3 regions of the Kosakonia sp. SMBL-WEM22 genome follow, and region 3 is predicted to be linked to each of the others. Evidence: riboswitches for the same ligand, from Rfam matches in the RefSeq annotation. Region 3 holds a riboswitch; each other region holds the start of a gene.

The links. A riboswitch is a leader RNA that binds a small molecule or an ion and turns the genes downstream of it on or off. The one in region 3 is predicted to bind thiamine pyrophosphate.
Region 1: linked by a shared signal. The riboswitch ahead of thiC (phosphomethylpyrimidine synthase ThiC) and the one ahead of thiM (hydroxyethylthiazole kinase) in region 3 are both predicted to bind thiamine pyrophosphate.
Region 2: linked by a shared signal. The riboswitch ahead of thiB (thiamine ABC transporter substrate binding subunit) and the one ahead of thiM (hydroxyethylthiazole kinase) in region 3 are both predicted to bind thiamine pyrophosphate.

The regions. Positions count from the first base shown of each region.
Region 1 is NZ_CP051488.1:4,756,628-4,759,899, forward strand. It holds gene hemE (uroporphyrinogen decarboxylase) at 1-182, opposite strand, end outside; gene nudC (NAD(+) diphosphatase) at 222-995, opposite strand; gene rsd (sigma D regulator) at 1,075-1,578, shown strand; TPP riboswitch at 1,633-1,769, shown strand; gene thiC (phosphomethylpyrimidine synthase ThiC) at 1,853-3,272, shown strand, end outside.
Region 2 is NZ_CP051488.1:854,023-857,294, forward strand. It holds gene thiP (thiamine/thiamine pyrophosphate ABC transporter permease ThiP) at 1-773, opposite strand, end outside; gene thiB (thiamine ABC transporter substrate binding subunit) at 749-1,732, opposite strand; TPP riboswitch at 1,762-1,862, opposite strand; gene sgrR (HTH-type transcriptional regulator SgrR) at 1,899-3,272, opposite strand, start outside.
Region 3 is NZ_CP051488.1:3,215,721-3,218,992, reverse strand. It holds gene HF650_RS15490 (LacI family DNA-binding transcriptional regulator) at 1-393, shown strand, start outside; partial or broken gene HF650_RS15485 (Rpn family recombination-promoting nuclease/putative transposase) at 498-1,445, shown strand; TPP riboswitch at 1,522-1,618, shown strand; gene thiM (hydroxyethylthiazole kinase) at 1,654-2,436, shown strand; gene thiD (bifunctional hydroxymethylpyrimidine kinase/phosphomethylpyrimidine kinase) at 2,436-3,236, shown strand.

The DNA.
Region 1 (3,272 bases), 1.5 Mb from region 3:
ATCGTCACTTCACAGGCCAGCTCCGCATTGCGGCACAGCGACATAAAATCGCCCGCTTGCGCACGGGTTGCCTTATATTCCGGCAAATAGCGGCCTGCCTGGCGCATCATCCATACCGGCGTCATATCTACTGGCTGGCGCTGAAGCGCGCGCAGGTAACGATCGTTTTTCAGTTCGGTCATTGTCAGTTCCTCAAGCGTCAGGCCGCCAGTATATACACCTTATTCGCTCTCTGCCCGACACATCGCCACGGTATCCTCGATCAGGCGGCGCGCGACGGTACCCGGCGGCGGAAGCAGCGGCAGGTCGTCATAGCGATACCAGCCAGCATCAATTAGCTCTTTGGTATCAATGACGATCTCCCCGCTCTCGTACTCGGCCATAAAGGCAGTCATTAATGATTGCGGGAAGGGCCACGGCTGAGAGGTGACATAACGCAGGTTCTTGATTTTAATCCCGCTCTCCTCCATCACCTCGCGCGCTACCGCCTGCTCCAGCGTCTCGCCGACTTCAACAAATCCGGCCAGCACGGTATACACGCCATTGCGATGACGCGTATGCTGGGCAAGTAGTAGACTGTCATCGCGGCGAATAGCGACAATAATGCAGGGGGCAATTTGTGGATAGTAGCGTTCCCGGCAGTGGTCGCAGAGCATCGCCCATTCGGTTTTACTGGGGTGCATGGTGTGCCCGCAGTAGCCGCAAAACTTATGCGATCGGTAAAACTCGGCCAGCTGTACGCCGCGCCCGGCTAACTGGAACAGCGCGGTATCCTGATCGATCAGTAAACGTACCGATCCCATCTCGTGGGAACGCTGCTGGCGAACAAGCCAAACGCTCTCTCCCTGCCATTCGCCGATAATTTGCGCGGGTTGACCCACAAGATCGAAATTTCCTGCCTCTCCATGTGGTAATTCTCCAGCGGGCAACCATAATTTTTGTTCATGGCTGACTATCCACCAGCCACGGTGATGAGCTTCAAGAGTTTGTACCATTGCGCGACCTTAGCTTCACTGGCATGTTATTAACATTATTATTACATCATTTTTAATCTTACATTTTGCGGAGTCATTTATGCTGAACCAGTTAGAAAGCCTGACAGAACGACTGGGGGGAAGTAACAAGCTTGTCGATTTCTGGCTCAACGAGCGTAAGCAGCTTCTTATCTCCTATTACAACCTGGTGGGGATCAAGCCGGGCAAAGGATCGTACATGCAGCTCAACGAAAAAGCGCTGGATGATTTTTGCCATAATCTGGTTGAATATCTTTCCGCCGGTCATTTCACTATTTATGAACGCATCATCAAGGAAATGGAAGGTGCCAGCCCCCTTTTAGCGGCTACCCAGCTCTACCCACAGCTGGAGGCTAACACTGTTGAAATCATGAAACATTATGATTCCAGCCTCGAACAATCCATCGATGATGATAACTGCATGGAGTTCCAGCAGGCTCTCTCAGACATCGGTGAAGCGCTGGCGGCGCGTTTTACGCTGGAAGATCAGCTGATCACACTGGCGTACGACAACCAGCTCAGCGAAAGCGCCAATGATGAAAGCGGGATGGCGCGCCCGGCTTGAGTTCTTAAGCATTAACGCGTAGTTTAAAAAACAGTCCCCCGCTTCGGGCGGGGGTTTTTCTTGTCGGAGTGCCACTCTTTTACACCCACGCTTGCTGAAAGTTGAAGTGTAAAAAGGCTGAGACCGTTAATTCGGGATCCGCGGAACCTGATCAGGCTAATACCTGCGAAGGGAACAAGAGTAATCCATCCTCAACACCACCCTTACGGGCGGTTTGCTGCCATTACTCCATCCGTCGTCTGACAAGCCATCTCCTTTGACACTGGAATGAGCTATGTCTACTACTCAACGTTCACGCCGTGAACAACGCGCCCAGGCGCAACACTTTATCGATACGCTGGAAGGCACCGCTTTCCCCAACTCCCGCCGCATCTACCTCACCGGCTCACAGCCCGATATTCGCGTGCCGATGCGCGAAATCCAGCTCAGCCCGACGCTTGTCGGCGGCTCCAAAACCGCCCCGCAGTACGAAGAGAACGAAGCGGTGCCGGTGTATGACACCTCTGGCCCCTACGGCGATCCGGCGATTGCCATCAATGTGCAGCAGGGCCTGGCTAAGCTGCGCGCAGCGTGGATCGCGGCGCGTGATGATAGCGAAGAGCTGGACCATCGCAGTTCAGCCTATACCAACCAACGCCTGGCAGATGACGGCCTTGATGCCTTGCGTTTTAACGGCCTGCTGACGCCGCGCCGCGCCAAAGCGGGTAAATGCGTGACGCAGTTGCACTATGCCCGTTTGGGCATCATTACCCCGGAGATGGAGTTTATCGCCCTGCGTGAAAACATGGGGCGCGAGCGCATTCGTAGTGAAGTGCTGCGCCGACAGCACCCGGGCGAAGGGTTTGGCGCGCGGCTGCCGGAGAACATTACGCCGGAGTTTGTCCGCGCGGAAGTGGCGGCGGGCCGGGCCATCATTCCCGCCAACATCAACCATCCAGAATCAGAGCCGATGATCATTGGTCGCAACTTCCTCGTAAAGGTGAACGCCAATATCGGCAACTCTGCCGTCACCTCATCGATTGAAGAAGAAGTGGAGAAGCTGGTGTGGTCAACCCGCTGGGGCGCGGATACGGTGATGGATCTCTCCACCGGGCGCTACATTCATGAAACCCGCGAGTGGATCTTGCGTAATAGCCCGGTGCCGATCGGCACGGTTCCGATCTATCAGGCACTGGAGAAGGTCAACGGGATCGCTGAAGATCTGAGCTGGTCAGTCTTCCGCGACACCCTGCTGGAGCAGGCGGAACAGGGGGTCGACTACTTCACCATCCACGCCGGTGTGCTGCTGCGCTATGTGCCGATGACCGCGCAGCGCCTGACGGGCATTGTCTCGCGCGGCGGCTCGATCATGGCGAAGTGGTGCCTCTCGCACCACCAGGAGAACTTCCTCTACACCCATTTCCGTGAAATCTGCGAAATCTGCGCGGCTTACGATGTCTCTTTATCACTCGGCGACGGCCTGCGGCCGGGATCGATTCAGGACGCCAATGACGAAGCGCAATTCGCCGAGCTACATACGCTCGGTGAACTGACCAAAATCGCCTGGGAGTATGACGTGCAGGTGATGATTGAAGGCCCCGGCCATGTGCCGATGCAGATGATCCGCCGCAATATGACCGAGGAGCTGGAGAGCTGCCACGAAGCGCCCTTCTACACTCTTGGGCCGCTCACTACCGATATCGCGCCGGGTTATG
Region 2 (3,272 bases), 2.4 Mb from region 3:
ACCAGCCCGAGGCAGCAGATCATCTGGATTATCGCCAGCATCGCCGCGCGGGCGGGATCGAAATCAAAGCTGAGCGCCTGGTAGATGGCAAGCTCAATGGTGGTTGCCTGCGGGCCGCCGCCGAGCGACAGTACAGTGGCGAAACTGGCGAAGCAGAGCATAAAGATCAGCGCTGCCACCGGCGGGATCTGGCGGCGCAGCCAGGGCCACTCGACAAAGCGAAAGAAGGCCCAGCCGCGCATCCCGAGCTGGGCTGCCAGCTGGCGCTGCTCACCGGGGATCTGCTCCAGCGCTTGCAGCAGCAGGCGCGAGGCCATCGGCAGGTTAAAGAAGAGGTGCGCCAGCAGGATGCCCTGTAAGCCGTAGGGCGAAAAAGTCCACTCAATGCCGAGCATCTGGCAGAGCGCGGCGAGCCACCCCTGGCGACCATAGACGCTGAGAATGCCAAACACCGCCACCAGCACCGGCAGGATCAGCGTCATCGCGCACAGGCGCAGCAGCAACTGGCGGCCGGGAAAACGACGCCGATAGAGCGCACGGGCAAGGAAAATGGCGGGCACCACGGAGAGCAGGGCGGAGAGAAACGCCTGCCAGAAGGAGAAACGCACCACGTGCCACAGGTAGCTGTCCGACAAAAAGTCAGATATTCCTCCGACAGGTGCGTTTTGCCACAGCGCGAAAAAGGCTGCCAGCGCCACCGCCACCATCAGCGTGGCGGCGGTGAGGCCAGGAAGCAGCCAGCCGGGGATTAGCGGCTGACGGCGCGTTGCCACGAGGCTATCCATGCTGCGCGCTGGGCGGCCACCTCTTGCGGCGAGAATTGCAGCGAGGTTTGCGGTTTCTCAAGTTGGTCAAAACCGGCGGGCAGCGTGACGTTGCTCACCGGATACATCCAGTTGCCAGCAGGGATAGCGCTCTGGAAGGCGGGTGAAACCATAAATTTAAGGAATTTCTCCGCCAGCTCCGGCTGTTTGCTGGCGGCGGTGCGTGCCGCAACTTCAACCTGCAGGTAGTGGCCTTCGCTGAAGTTCGCCGCCGCGTAGTTCTCTTCCTTCTCTTCGATGATGTGGTAGGCAGGCGAGGTGGTGTAGCTCAGCACCAGATCGCTCTCGCCTTTCAAAAAGAGGCCGTAGGCTTCGCTCCACCCTTTGGTGACGGTAACGGTTTTGCCCGCCAGCTTTTGCCAGGCTTCAGGGGCTTTATCGCCATAGACTTTCTGCATCCACAGCAGCAGGCCGAGCCCAGGCGTGCTGGTGCGCGGATCTTCATAAATCACCCGCCACTTCTGGTCGCTTTCGACCAGCTCTTTCAGGCTCTTCGGCGGATTTTTCAGTTTGGTTTTGTCATAGACGAAGGCGAACCAGCCGTAATCGAACGGCACAAAGGTCTCATTGTTCCATCCGCCTGGCACCTTAACCGCGTCATCCGGCACGCCGCTTTTGGCGAAGAGTTTGGTCTGGGTCGCGGCTTCCAGCAGGTTGTTATCGAGACCGAGCACGACATCTGCCTTGCTCTTTTTGCCCTCCATACGCAGACGATTGAGCAGTGAGACGCCATCTTCCAGCGCCACGAACTTCAGCTCGCAGTTACAGTCGGCTTCAAAGGCTTTTTTTACCGCAGGGCCAGGACCCCATTCGGCGGCGAAGGAGTCATAGGTGTAGACGGTCAGGATAGGTTTAGCGAAAACGGGCGCGGCAACTAACAGCAGCAGTGACAACGATTTTTTTAACACTTTGCACCTCATAAATGGGTGGCAAAGGATTTTGAGAGAGCCTCAAATCCCTTCGCCGGCGTTATCCGGATCAGGTTCGACGGGTATTTTCTCAGCACGCGCGTGAAGCGCAGCACCCCGTTGAGAACGGCGCTATTGTAATGATTTGGTAAACAATCTGAAAGCATTACGGATCCGGCGGCGCAAACCAGGCCGATTTAAAGTCAAACCAGCCGAGGGTATTCATGCGCAGCCCGCGCATGGTGCGCTGCCCCTGGATGCGAAGCCAGTGATGGATCAGCGGTACAATCGCTTTACTCGCCAGCAGCTGTTGCGACCACATCGCCAGGTTCATCTCCCCGGCGCGCCAGCGCGCGGCGTCCGCCTGCCAGTCGCGCGGGATGCAGTGTTGCAGCAACGGCACTTCATAGAGGTTAGCGAAAACCGAGAAATCGAGCGGTAGCGTGAAGTTGGCGCTGTTAAGCCAGATATCGCTCTCTGTTTCGCCGCGGTGCCAGGCATCGTAATCCACCTCCTCAATCAGTAACTTAACGCCATGTTCTGCCAGCAGCGTGCTCATGGTGTGGGCGATGGCCTGGTGCTCGTTATGCTCGCGGTAGAAGGTGAGGGTCAGCGTCTCCAGCCCGGCGGGTTTCTCACCGCTGCCGGGGCGCGCGTGGTGCCAGCGCGGCAGTAAGCCGTAGGCGGGAAACCAGTAGCGCTGGTTCTGTTCGCTGGCGTGCCACAGCAGATTTGTTGGCGAGAGGATCCGGCTTACCCACTCGCGCACTGCCGGGTTTGCACCACGGCTGGATCGCGCGTCAAACAGCAAATAGTAGCAGCCCTCTTCGAGACGGCTCTCCACCGCTTTTTCGCCCTCGGTTGGCCCTTCAAGCGTCAGGCCGCAAGTGGTCTCATCTCCAACATCTGGTAACACCCAGACATTTACTTCATCAATCAGGGCGCGAAACCCAAAGTAATCCTCAAAGGCGTGGATTTTTAGCTGGTTGCGGGTGTTGCGCATTACCGCGTAAGGGCCAGTGCCAATCGGCTGGCTGGCAAAGTTCGCCAGCGTCTCCCACTCCTGCGGCAGGATCATTGCTGGCACGTGACCCATTAGCCACGGCAGCCAGCTGTCGGGCTGCAAGAGGTGAATGTCAAGGGTCCACGGCGTCGGCGAAACGATATCGCGGATATGGGAGTAGAGCGGCAGGGCGCTGGCACGCCGCAGGGAGGCGATAACATCCGCCATCTCCAGCTCGCGGCCGTGGTGAAAGTGGATGCCGGGGCGTAAGTAGAAGCGCCAGTGCAGGGGAGAGATCGCTTTCCAGTGGTGAGCAATATCGGCTTCCAGTTCCCCGTTTTCCTCATTTATGCGCGTCAGGGTGCTGAATATCTGCCGCGCCATATGGGTTTCGGAGCGGCGCAGCGGCGAGCCGGGCAGCAGGTTGCGCAGCGGGCGGTAGTAGAGCACGCGCAGGATGTGCCGCCCCTGGCGAAAACTGCGGCCAAGATGCGACACCAGCATCTGGCGCACCGCGGCTTTATCGCCCACCAGCTG
Region 3 (3,272 bases):
TACGCCGGGGCACTGCAGATGCTGCGCGAAACGCCCAACTTTAGCGCGGTGCTGGTGGGGAATGACCAGATGGCGCTTGGCGTGCTGAGCGCATTTCATCAACATCAGATTGCCATTCCCGGCGAGAAATCGGTAATCGGCTATGACGACACCTATGAAAGCTCCTTCTTCCACCCATCGTTAACTACTGTCTCGCTGGATCTCGATTTGCAGGGCAAAGAGGCGGTGCGTCGTCTGCTCGACAGCGGCCACGGCGACGCCGCCCGCAGTTCATCCGTGCTGCCCGCACGGCTGATTGTGCGTCACTCAACCGGCGCATTGCAGGAGCAGAGCGCAAACCTGCAGGAGATCGCCCAGCAGTTAAAAGTCATTGCACATAAGCTGATGAAGTAAAAGGAAAAGTTAATTAATTTTTTTCGGAAAAAGCACATCTGGGCGTGGTCAGGTTTTAATGTTATTTAGAGGGAAAGAACGCAAGCCAGGGAGGCAAATCCTTCATGACCGATACGATCACGCAACGCAAAAAAAAGATCACCCCCACGCCGCACGATGCGGCATTCAAACAGTTTCTGACCAACCCGACGACGGCCAGGGATTTTATCGAAATTCACTTGCCCGCGCATTTACTGGCACTCTGCGATTTACGCACCCTAAAGTTGGAGTCAGGCAGTTTCGTTGAAGAGAACCTGCGGGCTTATTACAGTGATGTGCTCTACAGCCTGAAAACACGCGCAGGGTAGGGGTATATTCATGTATTGATTGAGCATCAATCTACCCCCGATCGCCATATGGCCTTTAGGTTACTACGTTACGCGATTGCCGCGATGCAGAGGCACCTCGATGCCGGACATAAATCGCTACCGTTAGTTATTCCCCTGCTTTTTTATACCGGCAAGCGCACCCCTTATCCCTGGTCAACGAACTGGTTAGAGCTGTTTGTCAGCCCGACAACTGCACAAGAGCTCTATAGCAGCAGCTTTCCGCTCGTTGATGTCTCGATCATCCCGGATAACGAAATAATGAATCACCGCAGTATGGCGGCGCTGACGCTGTTACAAAAACATATCCATCAGCGCGATTTAAGCGAAATTCTGGACCGCCTCGCGACGCTGTTAGTGAACGAACACATCACACGACAGCAATTAGCTTCGCTGATAAACTACCTGGTGTACGTTGGCGAGGCAGCAGATGCGCACGCCTTTGTACGTGAACTGGCGCTCAAGGCGCCACAGCATGAGGACCAATTAATGACAATTGCACAGCAGCTTGAACAAATAGGTATCGCAATAGGCCTTGAGATCGGCGAGCAGCGCGGTATCGAGAAGGGGCGCAAAGAAGAGGCGCTCCGCATCGCCCGGGCGATGCTGCAAAACGGCCTCGATCGCAGCACGGTGATGAGCATGACCGGGCTTACCGAAGCGGAGCTGGCGCAGATTCGCCACTGAGCGCGTTGGCAACTGCGCATTTACACTGTCATCTATCAGCATTAAGCTACTGAACGGTTTCACCACAATTTATTGATGTTATGACTCGGGGTGCCCTTCTTTGTGAAGGCTGAGAAATACCCGTACCACCTGATCTGGATAATGCCAGCGTAGGGAAGTCAGATGCCTGCCCGGCATCCCTTCTTCACGCCGGGCAGGAGCAAAAAAGATGCAACCTGACCTGCTTGATCCTGTGCACGCTGCACACGCGTTACAGCAACTCCGCACACTCTCCCCACTTGTTCACTGTATGACCAATGACGTCGTACAAACCTTTACCGCCAACGTGCTGCTCTCGCTCGGCGCATCGCCAGCGATGGTTATCGATAGCGAAGAGGCGCAGCAGTTCAGCGCCATTGCCGATGCCTTGCTTATCAATGTCGGCACGCTGACGCGCGAGCGCGCAGAAGCCATGCGCGCCGCAATCGAGCGCGCCAACCAGGCACAAACGCCCTGGACGCTCGATCCCGTTGCGGTTGACGCACTCGCGTTTCGCACCACTTTCTGCCAGCAACTCCTCTCTCTGCGACCGGCCGCCATTCGCGGCAACGCCTCTGAGATCCTCGCCCTGGCCGGTATGCCAGGCGGCGGGCGCGGCGTCGATACCACCGACAGTGCGCTGGCGGCGGTGCCCGCAGCGCAGCAGCTGGCACAACAGACCGGCGCAGTCGTCGCTGTGAGCGGAGAGATTGATTACATCACCGATGGTAGAGAAACCCTGAGCGTCAGCGGCGGGGATCCGTTGATGACGCGCGTGGTTGGCACCGGCTGCGCGCTCTCAGCGGTAGTGGCCGCCTGCTGCGCCTTACCGGGTGGGCGGCTCCTCAACGTTGCGTCAGCCTGCCGGATAATGAAGCAGGCGGGTAGCCGCGCGGTGAAGCAGAGCGCTGGCCCTGGCAGTTTCGTCCCCGCCTTTCTTGATGCACTGGCTGCAAATGGGGAGGGGGTATGATGAAACGGATTAATGCCTTAACCATTGCCGGCACCGACCCGAGCGGCGGGGCGGGGATCCAGGCGGATTTGAAAACCTTTTCGGCGCTGGGCGCTTATGGCTGTTCAGTGATCACGGCGCTGGTGGCGCAAAATACGCGCGGTGTGCAGTCGGTGTACCGCATTGAGCCTGCTTTTGTTGCCGCCCAGCTGGACTCGGTGTTGAGCGATGTACGCATCGACACCACCAAAATTGGCATGCTGGCCGAAACGGATATTGTGGAAGCGGTGGCGGAGCGCTTGCGCCATTACCAGGTGCGCAATGTAGTGCTCGATACGGTGATGCTGGCGAAAAGTGGCGATCCGCTGTTATCCCCATCGGCGGTTGCCTCCCTGCGCCAGCATTTACTGCCGCAGGTTTCACTTATCACGCCCAATCTGCCGGAGGCGGCTGTGCTGTTAGATGCGCCCCACGCGCGCAGCGAGCGCGAGATGCGTCAGCAGGGCGAAGCCCTGTTAGCGCTCGGTTGTGAGGCGGTATTGATGAAGGGCGGTCATCTGGACGACGCCGAAAGCCCGGACTGGCTCTTTACTCGCGATGGCGCACAGCGCTTTACCACCGTACGTATTGCAACTAAAAACAGCCATGGTACAGGCTGCACACTCTCGGCGGCGCTGGCGGCGCTGCGTCCACGCCATAACGGCTGGGCTGAAACGGTTGCAGAGGCGAAAACGTGGCTTACCGCTGCGCTGGCACAGGCCGATACGCTTGAAGTGGGCGAGGGTATCGGCCCGGTTCACCACTTTCATCACTGGTGGTAAATCAGAAACCGAAACGTGCCAGCAGAATAAGCTGAA